DNA from 2 places in the Streptomyces sp. NPDC001750 genome. Region 2 is predicted to be linked to the other one. Evidence: riboswitches for the same ligand, from Rfam matches in the RefSeq annotation. Region 2 holds a riboswitch; the other holds the start of a gene.
What was found. Region 2 has a riboswitch for thiamine pyrophosphate ahead of thiO (glycine oxidase ThiO). Riboswitches for the same ligand answer to the same signal wherever they lie in the genome.
Positions count from the first base shown of each region.

Region 1: linked by a shared signal. The riboswitch ahead of ACFYY6_RS03805 (thiamine ABC transporter substrate-binding protein) and the one ahead of thiO (glycine oxidase ThiO) in region 2 are both predicted to bind thiamine pyrophosphate.

Region 1 is NZ_JBIAUE010000002.1:94,669-100,443, forward strand. It holds gene ACFYY6_RS03795 (ABC transporter ATP-binding protein) at 1-610, opposite strand, end outside; gene ACFYY6_RS03800 (ABC transporter permease) at 633-2,246, opposite strand; gene ACFYY6_RS03805 (thiamine ABC transporter substrate-binding protein) at 2,387-3,511, opposite strand; TPP riboswitch at 3,585-3,702, opposite strand; gene rlmN (23S rRNA (adenine(2503)-C(2))-methyltransferase RlmN) at 3,950-5,056, opposite strand; gene ACFYY6_RS03815 (phosphatidate cytidylyltransferase) at 5,201-5,775, opposite strand, start outside.
Region 2 is NZ_JBIAUE010000004.1:140,987-146,761, forward strand. It holds gene ACFYY6_RS08885 (Rv2175c family DNA-binding protein) at 306-671, opposite strand; gene ACFYY6_RS08890 (NAD(P)/FAD-dependent oxidoreductase) at 773-1,954, opposite strand; gene ACFYY6_RS08895 (hypothetical protein) at 2,043-2,387, opposite strand; TPP riboswitch at 2,497-2,610, shown strand; gene thiO (glycine oxidase ThiO) at 2,608-3,813, shown strand; gene thiS (sulfur carrier protein ThiS) at 3,810-4,088, shown strand; gene ACFYY6_RS08910 (thiazole synthase) at 4,091-4,885, shown strand; gene pknB (Stk1 family PASTA domain-containing Ser/Thr kinase) at 5,013-5,775, shown strand, end outside.

The DNA.
Region 1 (5,775 bases), on a different contig from region 2:
CGACCACCCGGTCGGCCAGCGCGAACGCCTCGCCCTGGTCGTGCGTGACGGCCAGCACCGTCGTACCCAACCGGCCGAAGAGCATGCGCAGTTCGGCCACGAGGCGTTCGCGCAGACCGCGGTCGAGCTGGCCGAGCGGCTCGTCCAGCATCAGCAGCTTGGGACGCGGGGCGAGCGCCCGCGCGAGGGCGACCCGCTGCTGCTCGCCTCCGGACAACGCGGCGACGGCGCGCCGCTGGGCGCCCGGCAGGCCCACCAGGTCGAGGAGTTCGCCGACCCGGCGCTCCTGATCGCGCCGGGACACCCCGCGCATCCGCAGCCCGAACGCGACGTTGGCGCCGACGTCCCGGTGCGGGAAGAGCTGGTGGTCCTGGAACATCAGGCCGAGACCCCGCCGGTGCACCGGCACCCCCGCCTGGTCCGCCCCGTCCAGCAGCACCCGGCCGCCGTCCGTCCTCTGGAGCCCGGCGACCACCCGCAGCAGGGTCGACTTGCCGCTGCCGCTCGGTCCCAGCACACAGACGATCTCGTGCTCGTCGACCGCCAGGTCCACCCGGTCGAGCGCGGTCCGCTCACCGAAGCGGACCGTGGCCGATTCCAGTGTCAGCATCGTCAGAACTCCCCGGACATCCCTAGAACTCGCCGGACCGGTCCGTGCGAATACGTTCGAGCAGCAGCAGCGAGACCGCGCAGACCACCATCAGAATGGTGCTGAGCGCCATCGCCTGGCCGTAGTTGAGCTCACCGGCCCGGCCCAGCAGCCGGGCCACCGCGACCGGCAGCGTCGGCCGGTCGGGCCGCGCGATGAACACCGTCGCGCCGAACTCGCCGAGCGAAACGGCGAACGCGAAACCGGCCGCGACCAGCAACGCCCGCCGCACCAACGGGAGATCTACCTCCCGCCAGGCCCGCAACGGCGACGCCCCCAGCACCGCGGCCGCCTCCCGGAGCCGGCCGTCCACCGCGCGCAGCACCGGCAGCATGGTCCGCACGACGAAGGGCACGCCGACCAGCGCCTGGGCGAGCGGCACCAGGATCCATGACGTGCGCAGGTCCAGTGGCGGCTTGTCCAGAGTGATCAGGAAGCCGAAGCCGACGGTGACCGCCGACACCCCGAGCGGCAGCATCAGCAGCGCGTCGAAACCGCGCACGAGCCGCCCCGCGCGCCGGGTCAGCGCCGCGGCGGCCAACCCGCCGACGACCAGCGCGATCACGGTCGCGACCAGCGCGTACGCCACGGAGTTCCCGATCGCTTCGAGCGGCGCGACCAGGAAGGTGCCGCCGCCCGCGTCCACGGAACCCAGGGCACGGTAGAAGTCGAGGCCGTGGCCGTCCGGGGTGTCCAGCGAGCGTTCCACCAGCACCGCGAGGGGCAGCAGGATCAGCACCAGCACGGTCAGCAGCACCGCGCCGAGCAGCGCCCACTGCCCGGCCCCGCGCGGCCTGCGGGCGGTCCGTTCCGGATCGACCAGCCTCAGCGCGGTCTCCCTGCGCCGTACGGTCCACGCGTGCACGGCGAGGATCGTGCCCACCGCGGCGAACTGGACCAGTGTCAGCACGGCCGCGGTCGGAAGTGCGAGGAGCTGGGCGGTCTGCCGGTAGATCTCCACCTCCAGCGTGGCGTACCCGGGGCCGCCGAGGATCTGCACGACACCGAAGGAGGTGAAGGTGAAGAGGAAGACCATCAGCGCGGCGGCGGCCACGGCGGGCGCGAGGGCCGGCAGCGTGACCCGTCGCCAGGCCGCGAACCGTCCGGCGCCCAGCACCCGGGCGGCCTCCTCCTGCCGCGGGTCGAGCTGCGCCCACAGACCGCCGACGGTCCGTACGACCACCGCGTAGTTGAAGAAGACATGGGCGAGGAGAATCGCCCACACCGTGGTGTCGAGGCGCACCCCCCAGAGTTCGTCGAGGAACCCGCCGCGCCCCAGCATCGCCAGGAACGCCGTCCCGACGACGACGGTCGGCAGGACGAACGGCACGGTGACCACCGCCCGCAGCACTTGCTTTCCGGGGAAGTCGAGGCGGGCGAAGACGTACGCGCCGGGCAGCGCGACGAGCAGCGTCAGCGCGGTCGAGGCGAGCGCCTGCCAGGTGGTGAACCACAGGACGTCACGGATCTCCGGCCGGGCCAGCACCTCGCCGATCCGGCCGAACTGCCACACACCGTCCGCCTTCAGCCCCCGGCCGACGATCGCGACGACGGGGTAGGCGAAGAACACCGCGAAGAACGCGACGGGCACGGCCATCAGGGACGGCCGCACCGCGCCCGCACCCAGGCGCCGGGCCGCCGTCCGCACCGCGTCCGTCCTGCGCCCGGCGCGCGGGCGCGGACCCGTGACGTCCGCGCCCTTCGCCGCCGCGCCCGTCCCCCGTGCGGCGGTCCCGGCTACTTCACGACGAGCGAGGACCACGACTGGACCCACTGCTCACGGTTCTTGGCGATCAGGTCGGGGGCGACGGTCGTCGGCTTCTCGACGGTCTCGCCGAACTTCGTGAACAGCTCCGGCAGTTTCGCGTCCGACACGACCGGGTTCACGAACATGTTGAGCGGCATGTCCTCCTGGAACTTCTTGCCGATCAGGAAGTCCAGCAGTGCCTTGCCACCCGCCTCGTTCTTGGCGCCGTCCAACAGGCCCGCGAACTCGATCTGCCGGAAGCAGGTACCGGTGGCGACCCCGGTCGGGGCCTCGGCCGGCTGCGGCTTCGCGTACAGCACCTCGACGGGCGGGCTGGAGGCGTACGAGACGACGAGCGGACGGTCGGCCTTGGCCTTCCTGCCGCCCGCGGAGCCGGAGAACTCCTCGTTGTACGCCTGCTCCCAGCCGTCGACGACCTTGACGCCGTTGTCCTTCAGCTTCTTCCAGTAGTCCTGGTAGCCCTTCTCGCCGTAGGCGGCGACGGTGCCGAGGAGGAAGCCGAGGCCGGGCGAGGAGGTCGCCGCGTTCTCGGTGACCAGGAGGTTCTTGTACGCGGGCTTCGCCAGGTCGTCGAAGGTCCGCGGCGGAGCGAGCTTCTTGTCGGCGAAGTACTTCTTGTCGTAGTTCACGCAGACGTCGCCGGTGTCGACCGGCGTGACCCGGTGCTCGGCATCCAGCCGGGTGGCGGCCTCGACCCGATCGATGCCCTTCGCCTCGTACGGCGTGAACAGGCCGCTGTCCAGGGCGCGGGAGAGCAGGGTGTTGTCGACGCCGAAGAACACGTCTCCGCGCGGTGAGCCCTTGGTCAGGATCTCCTGGTTGAGTGCGACGCCCGCGTCGCCGCTCTTGAGGACCTTGACGGTGTAGCCGGTCTCCTCGGTGAACTCCTTCAGCACCGCTTCGGACGCGTTGAAGGAGTCGTGGCTGACGAGCGTCACGGTCTTCGGACCGGCGCCCTTCGTGCCGCCGGAGCCGGAGGACGACGTGTCGGAACTCCCGCAGCCGGCCAGTGCCGTGATGCCGAGCGCGGCCACGACGGCCGTGAGACGTACGGACCCGGGCGTGGTTCCCGTGGTCCTGCGCGTGGTGGTCATGATGGATTCCTCCTGGGTTTTGGCCAGGAAGAGACGCGGCCCCACCCGCGGGACGCGGGCAGGGCGCAACAGCATGAGTTGATGACCGAACTTCCTACCCGGAATGACCCGGGCGAGGTTCAGAGGGTCTGCGGACGACCGGTCCCCCGGTGCCGCACTCTCAGCGCTGTGGCGCTCCCCTGTCGGAATATGAAGTTGATTTCCGGACCAGGTTACACGGGCCGCCCGGCCGGGCCGCCGGGGCCTCGGCGCACGGTCGACGCCGCAGGCCCCGACTCCTTGACGCCCCGTCCGCTCCGGAGCCCTGCCGGACCACCGCGGCCCCGGCCAGCGCCGGTCTCGACGCTCCCGTGGAACCGGCGATCGCCGCTCTCAGCACTCCCGCGGGCCCGGCGGACTTCGGCCTCGGCATTCCCACGGACCCGGAGAATGCCTGTGTCAGCGCTCGGCCGCCGCCAGCTGTCCGCAGGCCCCGTCGATCTCCTGGCCCCGGGTGTCCCGTACGGTCACCGGAACCCCGTGCGCCGCGATGGCCTCGACGAACGCCTTCTCGTCCTCGGGCCGGGAGGCCGTCCACTTGGAGCCGGGCGTCGGGTTCAGCGGGATCAGGTTGACGTGCACCCGCTTGCCCTTGAGCAGCCGGCCGAGCAGGTCGCCCCGCCACGCCTGGTCGTTGATGTCCCGGATCAGCGCGTACTCGATGGAGACGCGGCGGCCGGACTTCTCCGCGTACTCCCACGCGGCGTCCAGCACCTCGCGCACCTTCCACCGGGTGTTCACCGGGACGAGGGTGTCGCGCAGTTCGTCGTCCGGCGCGTGCAGCGAGACGGCGAGACGGCACTTGAAGCCCTCGTCGGCGAAGCGCAGCATCGCGGGCACCAGCCCCACGGTGGAAACGGTGATCCCGCGCTGTGAGAGCCCCAGCCCGTCCGGCTCCGGATCGGTCAGCCGGCGGATCGCGCCGACCACGCGGTTGTAGTTGGCCAGCGGCTCGCCCATGCCCATGAAGACGATGTTGGAGAGCCGCGCCGGTCCTCCGGGCACCTCCCCGTCGCGCAGCGCCCGCATGCCGTCCACGATCTGGTGGACGATCTCCGCGGTCGACAGATTGCGGTCCAGACCGGCCTGCCCGGTGGCGCAGAACGGGCAGTTCATCCCGCAGCCCGCCTGCGAGGAGATGCACATCGTCACCCGCTCCGGGTAACGCATCAGGACGGACTCGACGAGCGTCCCGTCGTGCAGCTTCCACAGCGTCTTGCGGGTGGTGTCGTCGTCGCAGCTGATGTGGCGGACCACCGACATCAGCTCGGGGAACATCGCCTCGGCGAGCTTCTCCCGCGAGGCGGCCGGGATGTTGGTCCACTCGGCCGGGTTGTGCGCGTACCGCGCGAAGTAGTGCTGCGAGAGCTGCTGGGCGCGGAACGGCTTCTCGCCGATCGCGGCGACCGCCTCCTTGCGCTCGGCGGGCGTGAGGTCGGCGAGATGCCGCGGCGGCTTCTTGGCTCCGCGGGGTGCGACGAAAGTGAGTTCTCCGGGCTTAGGCATGGTCCGTCCAGTGTCGCAGACGCGGCGACGAGGGCCCGCCGCCCTGTGGACAACGCCCTGTGGGCAGCGGGCCCTCGTCCGAGAACGCCAAGGTCGGGACGGGCGGGGCGCACCGTCCGCGGGCTCACAGCCTGCCGGGTGCTCTCAGCCGGAGCCGACGAACAGCACCAGCAGCAGCCAGACCACCGGAGCGGTCGGCAGCAGCGAGTCCAGCCGGTCCATGATCCCGCCGTGTCCCGGCAGCAGCGTGCCCATGTCCTTGATGCCGAGGTCCCGCTTGATCATCGACTCGCCCAGGTCGCCCAGGGTGGCGCTGGCCGCGACCGCGAGCCCCAGCAGCAGCCCCTGCCACCAGGCACCGCCGTCGATCAGGAACTGCATGCACAGGGCACCCGCGACCATCGCGAAGGCGACGGCCCCGAAGAGGCCCTCGCGGGTCTTCCCGGGGCTGATGCGCGGAGCGAGCTTGTGCTTGCCGAAGCGCCAGCCGACGGCGTACGCCCCTGTGTCGCTGACCACGGTCAGCAGCAGGAAGGTGAGCACCCGCTGCGGCCCGTCGTCCGCGGTCAGGAGCATGGCGACGAACGTGGCGAGGAACGGCACGTAGAACGCGGCGAACACACCGGCCGTGACGTCCTTGAGGTAGTCCTCCGGAGGCTGGGCCATCCGCCAGACGAGAACCGCGAGCGCGGTCAGTGCCACGGCCACCCAGGCGCCCT
Region 2 (5,775 bases):
CCGGGGGGGGCGGGGGTGGGGGGGGGGGGGGGGGGGGGCCGGGCCGCCCCCCACCCCGACGGACTCTCGGAGCCTGTCGGGCGATCTCTGACCGGGCGGCGCGCCCTGGCACGCACTCCCCCCCACGCCGATGCCTTGAGGGCCAGGGGCCGCCTCCGGCGTTGCCGGGATGTCCGCGTAGCTCCTTCCCCAAGCTCTCAACTCCGTTCGAGCAGGGGAGGCCCCATCCGAGGACATCCCGGCGCCTTGGAATCGCACGCACCTTACCGCGTCCGCGTTCCGATCGAAGGTCACCCGGCAGGCTCTCAGACGGCGAGCGCCTGGGCGCGGCGCTTCACCTCCGTGCCGCGATTCTCGCTCAGTGCCTGGGCGGGGGTGCCCGGCAGGGTCGGGTCGGGGGTGAAGAGCCACTCCAGCATCTCTTCGTCGTTGAAGCCGTCGTCCCGCAGGAGGGTCAGGGTGCCGGAGAGGCCCTTGACCACCTTGTTGCCGGCGATGAAGGCAGCCGGCACCTGGAGAGCCCGGTTCTCACCGCGGCGTACGGCGATGAGCTGGCCCTCCTTGACCAGCTGCCGCACACGTGTCACCTCGACACCGAGCATGTCGGCGATGTCGGGGAGGTGGAGCCAGGCGGGGACGAGAGCATCGATCTTTGCGTCAATCTCGGTCACGGGACAAGCCTGCCATCCCGGACCGACAGTCGGTAGCCGGGCCGACCGTACGGGCGGTGCCGGTACGCCGTCGGAGGGTCGGCGGCCGTGGAGTACGGGTGTCAGAGGGCCGTCGACTTCAGAGGTACGGAGGGATCGGCGGCCCGCGCCGGGTCGATGCGGGTGCCCGCCTCGATGAGCCTGCGGCCCTGCGCCAGGTCGCGGGGGCGGCCCACGGCGAGGACCGCCACCAGGACGCCGTCGCGCAGCCAGCACACCGACCAGGTGGGGTCGGCGGCGTCGCCGCGCCACAGCAGGGTGTCGGCGCCCGCGTGGTGGCCCGCGTACTGCACGAACCGGTCGAACTGCTCGGACCAGAAGTACGGGACGGGGTCGTAGGCGGGCGGCGCCGGGTGGTCCCCGCCCGCCGCCGCGACGATGTCGGCGGCCACGGTCCGGGGGCCCTGGAGCGCGTTGTCCCAGTGGTGGACGAGCAGGCGTTCGCCGTAGCGGGCGGACGGGAACGAGGCGCAGTCGCCGACCGCGTACACGTCGGGCAGCGAAGTGCGCAGCGCGGCGTCGGCGGTCACCGAGCCGTCGGGGCCGAGCGCGATGCCCGAGCCGGCCAGCCAGCCGGTGGCGGGGCGGGCGCCGATACCGACGACGACGGCCCCGGCCGGGATCGCGCGGCCGTCCGCGAGGACCACCCGGCCCGGTTCGACGTGGTCGACCCGGGCGCCGGTGAGAAGCTCGGTGCCGCTCTCCACGTACCAGGCGGCCATCGGGGCAGCGACCTCGGCGGGCAGCGCACCGGCGAGCGGCCGGTCGGCGGCCTCCAGGACGGTGACCGCGCAGCCGGCGGCGCGGGCCGCGGTGGCGAACTCGGCGCCGATCCAGCCCGCACCGACGACCACGACGTCCTGCCGCTCGTCGAGGACGGGCCGCAGCCGTGCCGCGTCGTCGAGGGTGCGCAGCAGGTGGACGCCGGGGACACCCTCGGTGCCGGGCAGGACGATCGGTTCGGCGCCGGTCGCGATCACCAGCACGTCGTAGGGGACGGGACCGGACGGGGTGTCCAGTTCGTGCGCCGCGGCCCGCAGGCCGGTGACGTCGAGGCCCAGTCCGAGCTCGATGTCCAGTGCCTCGAAGTCGATGTCGAAGGCGGAGTCCTCGGCCTTGCCGAGCAGCACCGCCTTCGACAACGGGGGCCGGTCGTAGGGCTGGTGGGGTTCGGCGCCGATCACCGTGACGGGGCCGGTGAAGCCCTGTTCCCGCAGGGCCACGGCCGTCTGCACACCGGCCATGCCCGCGCCGACGACGACGACACGGCGCTCCGACTGCTGCGACTGCTGCTGATCGCTCACCCGTACACCATAAACACCTGACAGAACGTCACGGCAGGGGGAGTTCCTCCACGGTGCTGGTGCCGCTGCCCTCCTGCGACTCCCATTCCCACCGCTCCTCCAGCCGGACCCGGCCGTCCGGGAGATCGACGACGGTGGAGACGCAGTGGCCGCAGGACGTCGTTCCGTCCTGCTTGAGCTGCACGTACCGGAAGTCGAGGACGTCACCGGCGCGGGTGCCGACGAGATGGCCGCGGACCACGTCGCCGCCCGCGTACTCGGCCCAGATCCGGCCGTCCTCCTCGTGGTACGTGAAGCGGGTACGGGTACCGACCTGACCGGGTGCCTGGTCGGCGACCGGCGAGAGGACGACTCCGTCGAGCGAACGGGCCATGGCGCTGCTCCCTTGCCTGGGTCCGGCGGTCCCTCGCCCGGGTCCGGTGGGCGAGGTTTACGACCTCGTCCACGATTGGCAGTGGAGGAAGTCGTTAGGGTGGCCACGGTAAGACACTCGCGGGAGCCCGGACGCAGCGGGCTGAGAGGGAGGCTGAAGCGGCCTTCGACCGTACGAACCTGATCCGGGTCATGCCGGCGAAGGGAGGGGCTGGACGCCCATGCGTTCTTCTCACCACGAGGGCCGGTCCGACCGGGACGGGGGGCCGTACGACGTCCTCGTCGTCGGGGGCGGGATCATCGGCCTGGTGACCGCCTGGCGGACCGCGCAGCGCGGACTGCGCACCGCGGTCGCCGATCCCGATCCCGGCGGCGGGGCCGCCCGCGTGGCCGCCGGGATGCTGGCCGCCGTCACCGAACTCCACTACGGCGAGGAGCTGTTGCTGGGGCTGAATCTCGCCTCGGCCGCCCGCTACCCGGCGTTCGTGGCGGAGCTGGAGGAGGCGAGCGGCCGGGACACGGGCTTTCGCGCCTGTGGCACGCTCGCCGTCGCGCTGGACTCCGACGACCGGGCCCATCTGCGGGAGCTGCACGCCCTGCAACGGCGTTCGGGCCTGGAGTCGGAGTGGCTGACGGGCCGCGAGTGCCGCCGCCTGGAGCCGATGCTCGCGCCGGGCGTGCGCGGCGGGCTGCGGGTCGACGGTGATCATCAGATCGATCCGCGCCGACTGGCCGCCGCGCTGCTGACCGCGTGCGAGCGGGCCGGGGTGGTCTTCCACCGGGCCCGGGCGGAGCGTCTGACGGTGGTGCGCGACCGGGCCACTGGAATCGTGCTCGCCGGGGGCCCGGAGCTGGCCGCCGACCAGGTCGTGCTCGCCGCGGGGAGTCTCAGCGGCCGACTGCCGGGCCTGCCGGACGGGGTCGCGCCACCGGTCCGGCCGGTGAAGGGGCAGGTGCTGCGGCTGACCGTGCCCGCCCGGTACGCGCCCTTCCTCTCCCGGACGGTCCGGGCCGTGGTCCGGGGCGGCCCCCTCTATCTCGTACCGCGCGAGAACGGCGAACTGGTCGTCGGTGCCACCAGCGAGGAGATGGGCTGGGACACCACCGTCACCGCGGGCGGCGTCTACGAGCTGCTGCGGGACGCCCACGAGCTGGTGCCCGGCATCACGGAGCTGCCGCTCGTCGAGACCCGGGCCGGTCTGCGTCCCGGCTCCCCCGACAACGCCCCGTTGCTGGGCCCCACCGCGCTGCCCGGTCTGCATCTCGCGACCGGCCACCATCGCAACGGGGTGCTGCTCACGCCCGTCACCGGAGACGTCATGGCGGCGTCGCTGGCCGAGGGCGAGCTGCCCGAGGTGGCCCGCCCCTTCACCCCGTACCGCTTCTCGCCAGCCGTCGACTCCGTACGTCAGGAGCAGCCCGCATGACCGAGCCCGCGCCCTCCCCCGCTCCCGATTCCGTGCCCCTCACCGACCCCGCGCCCGGCCCCTCCCCCGCCTCCGTGTCCGTGTCCGTGAACGGGGAGGTCCGGCACCTCGCCGCGGGCACCGCCCTGGACGCGCTGGTCGCCGGGCTGACCTCGGCCCGCTCCGGTGTCGCGGCGGCCGTCAACGAGAGCGTCGTGCCGCGCGGGCAGTGGTCCGCCACGGCGCTGCGCGACGGAGACCGGGTCGAGATCCTGACCGCGGTCCAGGGAGGCTGACCGTGTCCGACGACCTCCTCGCCCTCGGCGACACCACGTTCGGCTCCCGGCTGATCATGGGCACGGGCGGGGCGCCCAGCCTCGATGTGCTGGAACGCTCCCTCGTCGCCTCCGGCACAGAGCTGACCACCGTCGCGATGCGCCGCCTCGACCCGACCGTGCAGGGCTCGGTGCTCTCCGTCCTGCGACGGCTCTCCATCCGCGTCCTGCCGAACACGGCGGGCTGCTTCACCGCGGGCGAGGCCGTGCTGACCGCCCGGCTGGCCCGCGAGGCCCTCGGCACCGACTGGGTCAAGCTGGAGGTGGTGGCCGACGAGCGGACCCTGCTGCCCGACCCGGTCGAGCTGCTGGACGCCGCGGAGACCCTGGTGGACGACGGTTTCACCGTGCTGCCGTACACCAACGACGACCCGGTGCTGGCCCGCCGTCTCCAGGACGTGGGCTGCGCGGCGGTGATGCCGCTCGGCTCCCCCATCGGCTCCGGTCTCGGCATCCGTAATCCGCACAACTTCCAGCTGATCGTCGAGCAGGCGCGGGTGCCGGTGATCCTCGACGCGGGCGCCGGGACCGCCTCGGACGCGGCGCTGGCGATGGAGCTGGGGTGCGCGGCGGTGATGCTGGCCTCCGCCGTGACCCGGGCCCAGGAGCCCGAGCTGATGGCCGCCGCGATGCGGCACGCGGTGGCGGGCGGACGGCTGGCGTACCGGGCGGGCCGGATCCCGCGCCGGCACTTCGCCGAGGCGTCGTCGCCGGTGGCGGGGCGCGCGGTGCTGGACCCGGAACGCCCGGCCTTCTGACCGGGGCACCCGGGCGGGCCCGTCGGGCCGGGGAGGCGACGTGTCCCTGTCACGCCTCGGCTGCGGTTCGGCCCCGGGACCGTCCGGGCCGTCGGACGTGTCCGCCGCGGCTCGTAGACTCACATCCGTGGATACGACCCTCCAGGACCCGCTCGTCGGGCAGCTGCTCGACGGCCGCTACCGCGTCGATGCCCGCATCGCCGTGGGCGGCATGGCCACGGTCTACCGGGCTGTGGACACCCGGCTCGACCGGGTGCTCGCCCTCAAGGTGATGCATCCGGCACTCGCCACCGACGCGTCCTTCGTGGAGCGGTTCATACGCGAGGCCAAGTCCGTGGCCCGGCTCGCGCACCCGAATGTGGTCGGGGTCTTCGACCAGGGCGCCCAGGGCCAGTACGTCTACCTCGCGATGGAGTACGTCCCGGGCTGCACGCTGCGCGACGTGCTGCGCGACCGCGGCGCCCTCCAGCCGAGGGCCGCGCTGGACATCCTGGAGCCGGTGCTCGCCGCGCTCGGCGCCGCGCACCGGGCGGGCTTCGTGCACCGCGACATGAAGCCGGAGAACGTCCTGATAGGGGACGACGGCCGGGTCAAGGTCGCCGACTTCGGTCTGGTGCGGGCGGTGGGTTCCGTCACCAGCACCACCGGCTCGGTGCTCGGGACCGTCTCGTACCTCGCCCCCGAGCAGATAGAACACGGTACGGCCGACACCCGTACCGACGTGTATGCGTGTGGTGTGGTCCTGTACGAGATGCTGACCGGGTCCAAGCCGCACGTCGGCGACACCCCCGCCCAGGTCATCTATCAGCACCTCAACGAGGACATCCCGGCCCCGTCGGCCGCCGTCCCGGAACTCCCGGTCGAGCTCGACGACCTGGTGGCGAGCGCCA